One region of the Nocardia sp. NPDC052112 genome, then DNA from elsewhere that is predicted to be linked to it. Evidence: riboswitches for the same ligand, from Rfam matches in the RefSeq annotation. Region 1 holds a riboswitch; the other holds the start of a gene.

Region 1 (5,256 bases):
AGGGTCGCGGCGGCCGGAGCGCGCAGCAGGCCCGCCATATCCTTGATGGCCAGCACGTGCGCACCCGCGTCGACGATCTGCTCGGCCAGCTTGAGGTAGTAGTCGAGGGTGTAGAGGTTCTCGTCCGGGTTCGACAGGTCACCGGTGTAGCTCATCGCGACTTCCGCGATGGCCGTACCGGTTTCGCGCACCGCGTCGATGGCCGGACGCATCTGGTCGACATTGTTGAGCGCGTCGAAGATACGGAAGATATCGATGCCGGTAGCGGTCGCCTCGGAGACGAATGCGCGCGTCACCTGCTCCGGATACGGCGTGTAGCCGACGGTATTGCGTCCGCGCAACAGCATCTGCAGACAGATATTCGGTACGGCCTCGCGCAGTGCGGCCAGCCGCTCCCACGGGTCCTCGAACAGGAAGCGCAGCGCCACATCGTAGGTCGCGCCGCCCCAGGCCTCGATGGACAGCAGCTCCGGCGTCAGGCGCGCGACATGTCCGGCGACACCGAGCAGACCATTGGTGCGCACGCGGGTGGCCAGCAGTGACTGATGTGCGTCGCGGAAGGTGGTGTCGGTGACGCCGACGGCCTTCTGCGCACGCAACGCCTGCGCGAACCCCTCGGGGCCCAGGCGCAGCAGCCGCTGACGCGAACCGTCCGGCGGCGGGACGCTCAGATCGATGGCGGGCAGCTTGTCGTGCGGATACACCGTGGTCGGCCGCTCGCCGTGCGGCTTGTTCACGGTGATATCGGCGAGGTAGTTCAGGATCTTGGTGCCGCGGTCGGCCGAACCGCGCAGGGTCAGCAGTTGCGGGCGCTCATCGATGAACGAGGTGGTGACCCGGCCCGCCTTGAAGTCGGGATCATCGAGCACCGCGAGCAGGAACGGAATATTGGTGGTGACGCCGCGGATTCGGAATTCCGCAAGTGCGCGACTGGCTCTTGCTACGGCGGCGGGCAGATCGCGTCCGCGGCAGGTGAGCTTGACCAGCATCGAGTCGAAGTAGGCGCCGATCTCCGCGCCCAGGTTCGCACCGCCGTCGAGGCGGATGCCCGCGCCGCCGGGGGTGCGGTAGGCGGTGATGCGGCCGGTATCGGGGCGAAAACCGTTGGCCGGATCCTCGGTGGTGATCCGGCACTGCAGGGCCGCACCGCGAATGGCGACCTTGTCCTGGCTCAGGCCGAGCTGTTCGAGGGTCTCCCCCGCCGCGATGCGCAGCTGGGACTGGACCAGATCGACATCGGTGATCTCCTCGGTCACCGTGTGCTCGACCTGGATGCGCGGGTTCATTTCTATGAAGACGTGGTTGCCGCGCTCGTCCAGCAGGAATTCGACGGTGCCCGCGCAGCTGTAGCCGATCTGGCGGGCGAAGGCGACCGCGTCTTTGCAGATGCGCTCGCGGAGCGCGGGATCGAGGTTGGGCGCCGGAGCGAGCTCGATCACCTTCTGGTGGCGACGCTGCACCGAACAGTCGCGCTCGAACAGGTGCATGACATTGCCCTGCTGATCGGCCAGGATCTGCACCTCGATGTGGCGCGGGTTCACCACGGCCTGTTCCAGGAAGACCGTCGGATCACCGAAGGCCGACTCCGCCTCGCGGGATGCGGCCTCGATCGATTCGCGCAGCTGTGCCGGATCGGCGACCCGGCGCATCCCGCGCCCACCGCCACCCGCGACGGCCTTCACGAAGATCGGATAGTCCAGGTCCGCGGAGGCGGCCAGCAGTTCGTCGACATCGGCGGAGGGGGCGCTGGACTTCAGCACCGGCAGCCCCGCCGCCCTGGCCGCCTCGATCGCGCGGGCCTTATTACCGGCCAGTTCGAGCACATCGGCCGACGGACCGATGAAGATGATGCCCTCGCGCGCGCATGCCGCCGCGAGATCCGGGTTCTCGGACAGGAAGCCGTAACCAGGGTAGATGGCGTCGGCACCCGCGGACTTGGCGGCCGCGATGATCGCCTCGATCGAGAGATACGCCCGGACCGGGTGTCCTTGCTCGCCGATCTGGTAGGACTCCGCGGCCTTCAACCGGTGGACCGAGTTGCGGTCCTCGTATGGGAAGACTGCGACCGTCCCGATGCCGAGTTCGTAGGCCGCACGGAAGGCGCGGATGGCGATCTCACCGCGGTTCGCAACCAAGACTTTCGAGAACATTGAACTAAGGTACCCGGCGCGGAATCGTGCCCTGACAGGGAAGTCCCATTAGCAGAAATCTTCACAACGAGTCCTAGCAGAGTTGCGAAGTTGTGTTCATGCTGCGTTAATTTGCCGCGCATTCGCGCGGCGTGTTCGCGCGCAAGACTCGCTCCGTCGTGGTCGGCTGGGCAGCGACCGTCTCCGTGATCACAAGTGCCGTCAAACCGGGTTGCGCGTGTGCCTATGCTTGGTGTTGCAGCTGGTTCGCCGTGCGTTGACGAGATGGAGCCCCGACGTCGCGTTACGGAGTCGAGTTCGCGGATCGGTGCAGCCGGTGCGCGGATGAGAGGGAACCCGGTGAGAATCCGGGACTGTCCCGCAGCGGTATGCAGGAACGACCGCCGTCATCAGCACTGGGTGACCACCCGGGAAGCGACGGCCAGTAGGTGAGCCCCGTCCGGGGTCGGCCAGAAGGCCCGTGCCCGCAAGTCCGAAGACCTGCCAGCCGTGTCGGATACGCCGTATCCGGCGGCCACCGCCTCGTGGATTGGGCGCGCGGACCTCTGTGTGATTGTCGGGCTCCGTCGTTCGGTCGGTACGCCGGCACGTCACTGGGTCTCCGCTAGCTCGTAGGGCGATGGTCTTCGATCTCAGCACTGGAGAAATTCGTGACTGTTACGCATAACCCGTTCACCGCGACGGTTCTCGGTCTCCCGCGGGTGGGGCCGCACCGTGAGCTCAAGCGCGCCACCGAGTCCTACTGGGCCGGACGCATCGACGCACGGCAACTGCACGCGACCGCAAGCAACCTGCGGCGCCGCCAGTTGACCGAATTGCAAAGCGCCGGACTGGATTCCATCCCCGTCGGCACCTTCTCCTATTACGATCAGATGCTCGATACCGCCGTGCTGCTCGGCGCGCTGCCACCGCGGGTGGCCGATATCGCCGATCCGCTGGATCGCTATTTCGCGGCGGCACGCGGCACCGAAACGGTCGAACCGCTGGAGATGACCAAGTGGTTCGATACCAACTACCACTATCTCGTGCCGGAAATCGGTCCCGAGACGGTGTTCTCGCTGCATCCGTCGAAGGTGTTGGATGAGCTACGGGAGGCGCTCGCACTCGGCGTGCCCGCACGTCCGGTGGTGGTCGGGCCCATCACCTTCCTGAAGCTGGCGAAGGCGACCGGCGGTGCGGCGCTGGATCGGCTCGACGAGTTGGTGCCGCACTATCGGGAGCTGTTGCGGCTGCTGGCCACGGCGGGCGCGGAGTGGGTACAACTCGACGAGCCGGTCTTGGTCACCGATCTGACCGCTGACGAAGTCGAACTCGTACGGCGCACCTACACCGAACTGTCGGCCGCGACGGATCGCCCCGCACTGCTGGTGGCCACTTACTTCGGCAGGCCGGATACGGCGTCGAGCGCCTTGGCCGAGACCGAAATCGAAGGCATCGCACTCGATTTCACCGTTGCCGCCGAGCTCTCCGAAGCGGCCGGCGTGCCCGCGCTGGCGAACAAGCTGCTGGTGGCGGGTGTGGTCGACGGTCGAAATGTCTGGCGGGCGGACCTGGACCGGGCCTTGGCGACGCTCGGGACACTGCTGGGGGGCGCGAAATCCGTTGCGGTGTCGAGTTCCTGCTCGCTACTGCACGTGCCCTATACCTTGGCGAGCGAAACCGGCCTCGACGAGCGGCTGCGTTCGTGGTTGGCGTTCGGTGCGGAGAAGGTCGCCGAGGTGCGGCTGCTCGCGACCGCACTGAGCGCGGGACCCGAAGCGATCACCGATGAATTGGCCACAGTCCGTGCAGCTCTCGCCACCAGACGCACCGATCCTCGGTTGGACAATTCGCAGGTGCGGGCGCGGCTGGTCGCGCTCGGCCCCGATGCTACCCGACGGGCTCCCGCGGAGCAGCGACGGGCATTGCAGGCCGAGCGGCTGCGGTTGCCCTCGCTGCCGACGACGACAATCGGTTCGTACCCACAGACCTCGGCGATCCGGCTGGCGCGTGCGGCACTGCGCAACGGTGCGATCGATCAGACCGAGTACATGCGGCGGATGCGGTCCGAAATCGCGGATGTCATTGCGTTACAAGAGAAACTGGGCCTGGACGTGCTGGTGCACGGCGAGCCGGAGCGCAATGACATGGTGCAGTACTTCGCCGAACAGCTCGACGGATTCGCCGCCACCGAAGCGGGCTGGGTGCAGTCCTATGGCACCCGCTGCGTACGGCCGCCGATTCTGTTCGGCGATGTGGCGCGCCCCGAGCCGATGACCGTGGACTGGATCACCTACGCGCAATCGTTGACCGATAAGCCGGTCAAGGGCATGCTGACCGGCCCGGTCACGATTCTGGCCTGGTCGTTCGTGCGCGATGATCAACCGTTGGCGGATTCGGCACGTCAAGTGGCGCTGGCCATCCGGGACGAAACGGTCGATCTGCAGGCCGCGGGCATTCGGATCATCCAGGTCGACGAGCCCGCGCTGCGAGAGCTGCTGCCGCTGCGCGCGGCCGATCAGGGCGAATACCTGGGGTGGTCGGTCGGCGCCTTCCGATTGGCGACCTCCGGAGTCTCGGATGCCACCCAGATCCACACCCACCTCTGCTATTCGGAATTCGGTGAGGTCATCGATGCGATCGCGGGATTGGATGCCGATGTGACCTCGATCGAGGCGGCACGGTCGCACATGGAGGTGCTCGACGATTTGAATGCCGCGGGCTTCGATCTCGGCGTCGGACCAGGCGTTTACGACATCCACTCACCCCGGGTGCCAAGCGTGGAAGAGATCACGGCGTCGCTGCGGGCGGCACTGAAGGCCGTTCCCGCCGAACGGCTTTGGGTCAATCCGGACTGCGGATTGAAGACGCGTGGACCAGTCGAGGTCGAGGCGTCGTTGCGCAATCTGGTCGCGGCAGCGGCAGCGGTGCGCTGATCGGATAGCGCGCTCGCCCTCCTGAAGTCGGAGGGCGTGCGCGCTCCGTGGGTTCCCTATCCCCGAAGACCGGACAGCCCGATAGCGCGCGGTAGTCACGCGCTATCGGGCTGCGTATCAATGCGATTCGGCCCCCGGGAAGGGCCGAAGCCGACGACGCGGCGTGTATCTCTCACAACTCTCGCCATTGC
Region 2 (5,256 bases), on a different contig from region 1:
AGTGACCGGCACCCGACGTATACGCACCAGACGGGTGAGTCCCGCACCTACGGCGCATACGCTTCGACGACTCGGACACGAGACGGGCCGCGAACGGTCGCTCGTAAGACTCGCTCCGTGCTGTCGCTCCGTGCGAATCGCTCGGCACTTGGTGTACACGCGCCGGATGGGTGAGTCTCGTGACTTCGTCGCATGGGCTTCGACGGCTCGGACGCGAGACGGGCGCGAACGTCGCTCATAAGACTCGCTCCGGTGTCGGAAAGTCTCGCCGTCAACTCGCGTCCGAAGAACTACGGCGCATGCGCTGCGGGGTGCTGGGTCGGCGCGGACGTATCGTCGAAGCATGGCTGTTGTGAAGATCAATGCGATCGAGGTTCCGGAAGGCGCGGGCCCCGAGTTGGAGAAGCGATTCGCCCATCGCGCCCATGCGGTCGAGGGCTCGCCGGGCTTCCTCGGCTTCCAGTTGTTGCGGCCGGTGGCCGGGGAGAACCGGTACTTCGTTGTCACCCAGTGGGATTCGGAGGAGTCGTTCGCCGCATGGCGGGACGGGCCCGCGCGGGAGGCGCACGCGGGCGAGCGGCAGAAGCCGGTGTCGACGGGTGCCTCGCTGCTGGAATTCGAGGTCGTACTCGACGTCGCGGCCGAGTCCGCTTCCTGAAACCGCTGGAAAGACGCGGCGCGCGACTCGCCCATCCCGGCCTGGGCAAGTCGCCCGCCGTATTGACGGCGAGTGCGACCGGATGTCACAGTTCGAATGACAAACGCGAGGGTGAAGCGGTAATTCGGTGAAATTCCGAAGCGGTCGCGCCACTGTGTTCTTGCACCGAGTCCTCGGTGCCGGAAAGCCAGACACCGGCACCTTCGTACCGAACAACTCACGGGACGCGCATCCCTAGGAGGACTCGAATGGCTATCGCGCATTCACCGAGTCGGGCAACTGATTCACTCGGCACACTGCTCATCGCAGTGGGCGTCGTTCTTCTCGCACTGCTCACGCTGTACCTGGTCGGCTTCGACCAGGGCGTCATCTCGCGCAGCGGGATGTACCTGCATGAGCTCATGCACGACGGACGTCACCTGCTCGGTGTGCCGTGCCACTGAATTCACCCACCCAGCCGACTCCGTCGGCTGCCGTCCCCCTGGACGGATCGCTCAAGACCCTGCTGCTCCGTGGCCTGCTGGCCGGTCTCATCGCCGGTCTGCTGGCCGCGACAGTGGGCTACTTCGTCGGCGAGCCCAAGATCGACGCCGCCATCTCCATCGAAGAAGCCGATACCGCCAAGGAACCGGCCGCCGAGCACGCCAACGAACCAGCCGGGCATACGCACGGTGACGAAGCAGAACCGCTGGTCAGTCGGTCCGGGCAGAAGTTCGGGCAGTTCCTCGCGCTCGGGCTCGCCGGGCTCGCGCTCGGCGCGATCTTCGCTTCGGTCGCGTATTTCGCACGCCGGTACACCACCTTGTCGGGGCCGAAGCTCGCACTCGGATTGGCGTTGGCCGGTTGGACCGCGATCGTGGCGGTGCCGTTCTTCAAGTACCCGGCCAATCCCCCCGCCGTCGGTGAACCGGACACCATCAACCAGCGCACCCTGCTGTGGTTGGCGGCAGTGCTACTCGGACTGGCTGCCGTCGGTATCGGGCTGTTCGTCTACAAACTGCTTGCCGCACAACTCGGTACGGTCCGCCTGATCGCCGGGGTCGGGGCATTCGTGCTCATTGTCGCGCTCGGGTACATCCTGCTGCCCGGCGTCAACGAGGTGAAGGACAACTTCCCGGCGGTGCTGCTGTGGCAGTTCCGTGCGACATCGCTCGGCGAGACGGCCACCCTGTGGGCCTGCCTCGGCCTCGGATTCGCCGCGCTTACCGAATTCGCCACGCGCGATAGCACTCCGGTACGAGAATCGGCCACTACCGCAGGCTGATCCGGAATTCGGATGGCGAAAGGCAGTGTCGGTCTCATGACCGGCACTGCCTTTTCCGTACGGCCACGAACCGACCCACCACGCTCGGTTTCCGTCGCATTCATCGGACTCGTCACAGCACTGCTCTGCGGTGTCGGCGAGGCCATTACCTACGCCGCCGGACAATTGGACCGGCCGGACGCCGATATCGGCTCGCTCGCAACAGGTCTGGCCATTCGCGGCGGCATCTATCTGGTGGTGCTCGGCGTCGCCGTCCGGATGGCGCGCGGTGCCCGCTGGGCCAGGACGGTGCTCACCTTCGGTATCGGCGTAATCGGTCTGGCCTCGCTGATCATCGGACCCCTGGCAGCCATATTGTCCGCCAAGCAAATCGGCGACCTATTCGATAATCTGACCGCGTCCGCCGTGATCACCGGCACCTTCCGCACCGGACACATCCTGGCCGTCCTCATCGCGATCCCCGCCATGTACCACCACAGCGCCCGCGCTTACTTCCGGCCCGCGAAACAGTTGGTTTCGCACAGATAGTGGCCATCTCGCATGGAGTTACTGCCAGCCGGGGCGGACCAATCCGGATTCGTAGGCCATCACCACGAGTTGGGTGCGGTCCCTGGCATCCAGTTTCATCAGGATGCGGCTGACGTGGGTGCGCGCGGTGGCGGGGCTCATGAAGAGGCGTTCGCCGATTTCGGCATTGGTGAGGCCCTCCGCGACCAGGGTCATTACCTCGCGCTCGCGGTCGGTGAGTTCGGTGAAGGCGGCCGGCGGGGGTTGTTTGGCGTGGGCGGAGAATTCGGCGATGAGGCGGCGGGTGACACCGGGCGAGAGCAGGGCGTCACCCGCGGCTACGACCCGGACGGCGCGCACGAGGTCGGCCGGTTCGGTGTGCTTGACCAGGAAACCCGTTGCACCCGAGCGCATTGCTTCGAAGACGTATTCGTCGAGTTCGAAAGTGGTCAGGACGACCACCTTCACATCGGCGAGCTTTGGATCCTCGGCGATCATTCTGGTGGCGGCGAGTCCGTCCAGGACGGGCATTCTGATATCCATCAGGACCACATCGGGGCTCAGACTGCGGGTCATACGGACGGCCTGTTCGCCGTTATCGGCCTCACCGACGACCTCGATGCCGTCCTGTGCGTCGAGCAGTGCGACGAAACCGCCGCGCACCAGGGCCTGATCGTCGGCAACCAGCACCCGAACCGGCCCACCCGTCTCCCGACCGCCTATCGAATCGCCCCGGAATCCTGCGTTCATCGCGCCTCCTCCTGAGTCCCCACCTGGGACGGCAGCCGTGCCACCACGCGGAATCCGCCACTGGGCCGCGGACCGGCGATGAGCTGGCCGCCGAGGGCGTGTGCGCGCTCGCGCATGCCGAGAATCCCGTTGCCGCCGCTCGGTCCGGACTTCGTTTGCGTGCCGGTGGCGCGCGCATTGTCGATGGTGATCTCGACCGAATCGGCGGCATACCGGATGGTCACCGCGGCCTGCGCGCCGGGCGCGTGGCGAACCACATTGGTCAGCGACTCCTGGATGATGCGGGCCGCCGCCACATCGACAACGCTGGGCAGCTTGTGCGCGGTGCCGATAATGCGGGTGTCGACCGTCAGACCGGCCGCGCGGGTGCGCTGCAGCAGTGTGTCCAGGTCCGCGATGCTCGGGGCCGGGCTTCGCGGGGCGGGCGGGCGGGCCTCGGCGTCGCGGGCAGCCGAATTGTCTTGGGCCCGTTCGGATTCACCGCGGGCGGGCACGGATTCAGCAACCGGCTCGACAGCGGTGTCTGCCGCACCGGTCGTGGGGCTGCCGCTGCGGATCGCGAGCAGCAAAGTGTGCACCTCGGCCAACGCATCCTTACTCGCCGTTTTGATGGCCGCGAGCGCCGATTCGGCCTGTTCCGGCTTCTTGTCGAACAGCTCCAGCGCCACCGAGGACTGCACATTGATCAGTGAAAGGCTATGTGCCAGTACATCGTGCAGTTCGCGTGCGATGGCGAGCCGTTCCTCACTGGCCCGCCGTTCCCGCTGCGCCTCCTCATCGCGGCGCGCTGCCTCGGCACGCTGTCTGCGCGCCACCAGCACCGCCTTGCGCTGGCGAATCCCCTCGGCGATCGCAACCAGCACACCCAGCCAGGCGATCATGCCGAATGCCAGCCACGGATCGGCCGGATGCCCGACTATCGCGGGCAGCGGCCAGACCAGTGCGAGATAGCCGATCGGGACAAGCGGATATGTCCACCAGCGTGATCCGACGATCGCGGCGCTGATGAAGGCGATCACCAGCGAGATGAAAATCGGGCCGTAGCCATAGCCGCGCAGCAGGTACACCGCGCAGGACGCGATCGTCACGAGCAGTGCGGGCCGCGGGTAGGACCGGCGTAGCAGCAGTGCCACCGGTCCGATGAGCAACAGCACGTAGCCGAACGCGTCGAGCGAGTGCACTCCGGTCTGGCGCAGGTTGGCATTGCGTCCCCCGCCGACCTGGATCACCGCGACGACGAGCGCGAGCACCCAGTCCTGAACCACTGGGCCACGTTTCGATTCCCCTGGCGCTGTCACACTTGCAGCCTATTAGCCCGAACGCGCCAGGACGTCCGCCGCGCTACGTATGCTCGCCCACCTCCCCGCAATATTCTGCGGTCTTCGGTCCCGCGATGGTCACGTCGCGACCGTCGGTCGAGGTTTCGGGCCTTCCCGACGACTCACCATGGGCTTGCGAAATCAGTCGCAGCGACCGCTGTCGCGGTGCTTCGTAGGCCGCTGTACGTATGTCGAACGTCGCCCCGCGGCGGATGTGTCACTCCTGGTCGGGGCGGATTCTCGGTGCATGACAGATTCCATCGTGGTCACCGCAGGGCTGACCAAACGCTACGGCACCCACACCGCCGTCGACGGCGTGCACATGAATGTCGCGCCCGGCGAGATCTACGGCTTCCTCGGCCCGAACGGCGCTGGTAAGACGACCACGCTGCGAATGCTGGTCGGTTTGATCCGCCCCACCGCGGGCACCGCCACCGTGCTCGGCCGAACCCCGGGCGATCCGGCCGTGGTCCGCCGCATCGGCGTCCTCATCGAGGGGCCGGGCTTCTACCCGTACCTCACCGGCCGCGACAACCTGCGAGTGCTCGCGAAATACCGCGGCCTCGAGCTTGCCGATGTGACGGACGCACTCGACCGCGTCGGCCTCACCGATCGCGCCGACGACAAATTCCGTACGTACTCCCTCGGCATGAAGCAGCGCCTCGGTGTCGGTGCGGCCCTGCTCGGTCGTCCGGACTTGCTGATCCTGGACGAGCCGACCAATGGCCTCGACCCGCAGGGCATGGCCGAAATGCGAC

Evidence for each region. A riboswitch is a leader RNA that binds a small molecule or an ion and turns the genes downstream of it on or off. The one in region 1 is predicted to bind cobalamin.
Region 2: it holds a riboswitch for cobalamin, as region 1 does, so the genes downstream of both, AB0L58_RS32075 (CbtB-domain containing protein) here and metE (5-methyltetrahydropteroyltriglutamate--homocysteine S-methyltransferase) in region 1, are expected to answer to the same signal.

What each region holds. Positions count from the first base shown of each region.
Region 1 covers NZ_JBFAWD010000010.1:137,481-142,736, forward strand. Annotated here, with positions in the region: gene AB0L58_RS21065 (pyruvate carboxylase) at 1-2,150, opposite strand, end outside; cobalamin riboswitch at 2,439-2,653, shown strand; gene metE (5-methyltetrahydropteroyltriglutamate--homocysteine S-methyltransferase) at 2,801-5,065, shown strand.
Region 2 covers NZ_JBFAWD010000021.1:137-5,392, forward strand. Annotated here, with positions in the region: gene mhuD (mycobilin-forming heme oxygenase MhuD) at 344-658, shown strand; cobalamin riboswitch at 724-876, shown strand; gene AB0L58_RS32075 (CbtB-domain containing protein) at 907-1,101, shown strand; gene AB0L58_RS32080 (CbtA family protein) at 1,140-1,922, shown strand; gene AB0L58_RS32085 (hypothetical protein) at 1,959-2,450, shown strand; gene AB0L58_RS32090 (response regulator transcription factor) at 2,469-3,179, opposite strand; gene AB0L58_RS32095 (histidine kinase) at 3,176-4,477, opposite strand; gene AB0L58_RS32100 (ABC transporter ATP-binding protein) at 4,746-5,256, shown strand, end outside.